DNA from 2 places in the Enterobacter sp. LM3 genome. Region 2 is predicted to be linked to the other one. Evidence: predicted binding sites of a transcription regulator. Region 2 holds the regulator's gene; the other holds the start of a gene.
The links. Region 2 encodes PurR, which represses purine synthesis genes. Its sites were predicted from a motif close to CANGCAAACGTTTGCNTG; they were not measured.
Positions count from the first base shown of each region.

Region 1: gltS (sodium/glutamate symporter) is a predicted target of PurR. The motif match lies at 894-911, and genes of this name have one in related genera.

Region 1 is NZ_JBJURN010000012.1:10,831-13,238, forward strand. It holds gene xanP (xanthine/proton symporter XanP) at 1-842, opposite strand, end outside; gene gltS (sodium/glutamate symporter) at 1,067-2,269, shown strand; gene recG (ATP-dependent DNA helicase RecG) at 2,272-2,408, opposite strand, start outside.
Region 2 is NZ_JBJURN010000006.1:100,988-103,395, forward strand. It holds gene punR (DNA-binding transcriptional activator PunR) at 1-395, shown strand, start outside; gene purR (HTH-type transcriptional repressor PurR) at 413-1,438, opposite strand; gene ACJ9N4_RS09380 (YnhF family membrane protein) at 1,737-1,826, shown strand; gene ACJ9N4_RS09385 (MFS transporter) at 1,991-2,408, shown strand, end outside.

The sequences.
Region 1 (2,408 bases), on a different contig from region 2:
GTGATCATAAAGACCAGCATCAGTGGCAGCAGCAGACCCCAGTCAATGCCCAGGCCGTAGTAGAGCGGAGTGGGGACGGTGATCAGTGCCGTGTTTGTGGATGCCGTGTGTTCCGGCAGCATACCCAGTGCCCATGCCAGCAGATAACCGGCCGCCATTGCGATCACCAGCGAGGCCACGCGCAGGTAAGGGTTACGCTGACGGTTAAGCAGAATAATGATAGCCAGCACCACACCCGCCAGCAGCAGATTTTTCGGTGCGCCGAACGTGTGGTCGCTCATGGCCGCATAACCCCCGCCGATGGAGGTCAGGCCGACCTGAATCAGCGACAGGCCGATAATCATCACCACCACGCCGGATACCAGCGGGGTGATCACGCGGCGTGCCAGGTGAAGAACGCGGGAGATAACCATTTCCGTGCAGCTTGCCAGCATCAGCGTGCCAAAGAGCGCAGCCATCATGGTCGGGACATCCGCACCACCGGTTTTCAGTGCCGTACCGCCCATGATCAGCGGTGCCACAAAGTTAAAACTGGTGCCCTGAATTGATAACAATCCAGATCCCACCGGGCCCCACGCTTTAATTTGAATAATCGAGGCCACGCCGGAGGCAAAGAGAGACATGCTGATGATGTGCTGTGTGTCCTGAGCCGGTAAACCGAGTGCCTGGCAAATCAGCAGCGCGGGGGTGATTACCGCAACGAACATAGCCAGAAGGTGCTGGCAGGCGGCGAATAGCGTCTGCGGCAGCGGTGGTCGATCTTCAAGGCGGTAAATCAGTTCGCTATTTTGCTTCTGCGCAATCGGTTGCGCATCAGGAGACTCTATGGTGTTAACGGACATCGACGACAATCCCACGGTGGAAAAGCGGGCATTTTATCTGACCATCTGGTAAAAGCAAACGATTGCCAACAAAAAATGACAAGAAAATCTGCTACTGCGGACAGCTTTTCTACAACCCATGAGGAAAAAAAATTACACTTTTTCCGCCGGTGGCTCATGACGAGCGCAAACCGGCCAGGATAACGCCGCGTGTGTAAGGAACACGCGCACAAAAGGAGCCTTTTATGATTCATCTTGATACGTTGTCGACCCTTGTTGCCGCAACGCTGGTTTTACTGCTTGGTCGCAAGCTGGTACACAGCGTTTCCCTTCTCAAGAAGTACACTATTCCTGAACCCGTCGCCGGTGGATTGCTGGTGGCACTGGCTCTGCTGGTGCTGAAAAAAAGCATGGGCTGGGAAATCGATTTTGATATGTCCCTGAAAGACCCGCTGATGCTGGCCTTCTTTGCCACCATCGGCCTGAATGCCAACCTGGCGAGCCTGCGTGCGGGCGGTAAAGTGCTCGGCGTGTTTTTGATTGTGGTGGTCGGGTTGCTGCTGATGCAAAACGCCATTGGTATCGGCATGGCGACGCTGCTGGGGCTGGATCCGCTGATGGGCCTGCTGGCTGGGTCAATTACTCTGTCCGGTGGACACGGTACCGGAGCGGCGTGGAGTAAGCTGTTTATCGAGCGTTATGGTTTTGAAAACGCAACGGAAGTGGCGATGGCCTGCGCAACCTTCGGCCTGGTGCTGGGCGGGTTGATTGGCGGCCCGGTGGCGCGTTATCTGGTGAAGCATTCTGCTACGCCAGACGGCAGACCAGACGATGAGCTGGTCCCCACAGCGTTTGAAAAGCCGGATGTCGGGCGCAATATCACGTCGCTGGTGTTGATTGAAACCATCGCCATGATTGCCATCTGCCTGACCGTGGGCAAAGTGGTTGCGCAATGGCTGGCGGGCTCCATGTTTGAACTGCCAACGTTTGTTTGTGTGCTGTTTATCGGGGTGATCCTCAGTAACGGTCTGGCGGTGATGGGCTTCTACCGCGTGTTTGAACGCGCCGTGTCGGTGCTTGGCAACGTTTGCCTGTCGCTGTTCCTGGCGATGGCGCTGATGAGCCTCAAACTCTGGGAGCTGGCGTCCCTGGCGCTGCCAATGGTGGCGATTCTGGCGGTTCAGGCTCTGTTTATGGCGTTGTATGCCATATTCGTGACCTGGCGCATGATGGGTAAAAACTATGATGCGGCGGTACTGGCGGCAGGGCACTGCGGGTTTGGCCTGGGGGCAACGCCAACGGCTATCGCGAACATGCAGGCGATCACCGAGCGGTTTGGGCCATCTCATATGGCGTTTCTGGTGGTACCGATGGTCGGTGCGTTCTTCATTGATATCGTCAACGCACTGGTGATCAAACTTTACCTGATGCTACCGATGTTTGCCTGATATCAGGCGTTGGAATAGCGCTCGGTTTCCGGCATCCAGCGCTCAATTAACGCTGCCGCCTGTTCGGGGTAGCGTTCATGAATATGGCGTGCGAGGCGCTGAACTTCGGGGATCATGGCCTGATCGCGCAGTAAGTCTG
Region 2 (2,408 bases):
CCAGCGATCACCCGCTGGCAGCAATGGAGGGGCCGCTGAGTGACGATACACTACGCAACTGGCCGTCGCTGGTGCTGGAAGATACCTCGCGTTCGCTACCCAAGCGTATTACCTGGCTGCTGGATAACCAGCGACGGGTGGTTGCGCCGGACTGGGCATCTTCTGCGACCTGTCTCAGCGCCGGGCTGTGCGTGGGGATGGTGCCTGTCCATTTTGCCCGTCCGAGGATCGACACCGGCGAATGGGTTGCGCTGACGCTGGAGAATCCGTTCCCGGATGCGGCCTGCTGTCTGACCTGGCAACAAAACGATGTATCGCCCGCGATGGCCTGGCTACTGGATTATCTGGGAGACAGTGAAACGCTGAACCGGGAGTGGCTACGGGAGCCAGCTTAGCTGGCTCCGTATGGCGATTAACGACGGTAGTCGCGGAATGGACCATCCGCAACGGAACGACGTTCGATGAGACGCGGGTGAACTTCAATGGACTGTGACTCTTCGCGCTTGCTGACGATCCTGTCCATCAGCATATTGAAGGCCGTTTCACCCAGTGAGTCTTTCGGCTGGTGAATGGTGGTCAGCGCCGGGGTGAAGAAGCGCGAGTTACGCACGTTGTCATACCCGATCACAGAAATATCCTGCGGCACGCGCAGACCCAGCTCATCCGCCGCACAGAGTGCGCCCATCGCCATGATGTCCCCGCCACAGAAGACGGCGGTGGGGCGGTGCTGTTGGGAGACAATCTGCTGCATGGCGCGATAACCGGATTCCGGCTCAAAGTCGCCCTGCACAATCCAGTTTTCCGGTACGGTGATCAGCGCTTCTTCCATCGCTTTCATAAAGCCCGCCAGACGACCGGCACCGGTATTGCGCTCAAGCGGACCCGGGATCACGCCAATCTCGCGGTGGCCGCGCTCGACCAGATAACGACCTGCCATATAACCACCTTCAAAGGCGTTATCGATGACGGAATCGGTGAAATCGGCGCGCGCTTCACCCCAGTCCATGACCACCATCGGAATATGGCGGTACTCTTCCAGCATGGAAAGAACAGACTCCGGGTATTCGGAACACATCACCAGAAGGCCATCCACGCGCTTTTGTGCCATCATCGACAGGTAGGCACGCTGTTTTTCAATGCTGTTCCATGCGTTGCCCAGAATCAGGGTGTAGCCTTTCTGGAAACAGTTTTTCTCTACCGCTTCAATGATCTCGGCAAAATAGGCCGCTTCACTGCTGGTGGCCAGCAAACCAATGGATTTGGTGTGATTAACCTTGAGGCTGCGAGCCACCGCACTTGGTGAGTAGTGCAGTTCTTTGATGGCTGCCCAAACGGCATTACGCGTCTCTTCCGCAACAAAGCGGGTTTTGTTAATTACATGTGATACGGTTGTAGTGGAAACGTTTGCGCGTTTTGCTACGTCTTTAATTGTTGCCATTAAATGTCACTCCAGACCATATCCTAAGCTCCTGAAAAACTGGAAGGTAAACGTTTGCCTTCTCTCACCCTTATCTCGCAACTTTTGAATTGCGGCACGCCAGGAAAACGACACGGGACGTCAGGAGGGGGTCAATGGCCGGTACGCTAATAAATTTAGCGTGGAATTTTGTCCTATCTTGATGAAAAGGGGAAGAGCAAAAGTGGTTATCAGTTTAAATCCAGGAAGATTTTTGATGTAAACTGTGTAAAAATGAGCAAGCTCACTTTCCGTGTGGGGATTAAAAGGAGAAAAATTGATGAGTTCCGATCTGAAGTTTTCACTGGTGACCACCGTTATTGTGCTGGCTTTGATTGTGGCTGGCGGTCTGACTGCTGCATTGCACTGATTTACGCGGAGGGAGAGTGTACTCGCCCTCCGGATCTCCCGATTGTTACTCCTCTGGCAAAAATCTTTTGCCAATTTGTTAACTTCTCATTTTTTGTGATTGATGTCATGCTTTTGACTTCTTTGTTCTGTGTCGCGTGATGACACGGCATCCGGAGTTGACTCATGAAAATCAATTTTCCTCTGCTGGCCCTGGCGATTGGCGCTTTCGGGATTGGCACCACTGAATTCTCCCCAATGGGGTTACTGCCTGTTATCGCCCGGGGCGTGGACGTCTCTATCCCTGCGGCCGGTATGTTAATCAGTGCTTATGCCATTGGTGTGATGGTGGGGGCTCCGCTGATGACGCTGCTGCTTTCGCATCGCGCCCGGCGCAATGCGCTGATTTTCCTGATGGCTATCTTTACGCTGGGCAATGTGCTCTCCGCCATTTCACCGGATTACACCACGCTGATGCTGTCACGGATCCTGACCAGTCTTAACCACGGCGCATTCTTTGGGCTGGGGTCTGTTGTGGCGGCAAGTGTGGTACCAAAACACAAGCAAGCCAGCGCGGTGGCAACCATGTTTATGGGGCTGACGA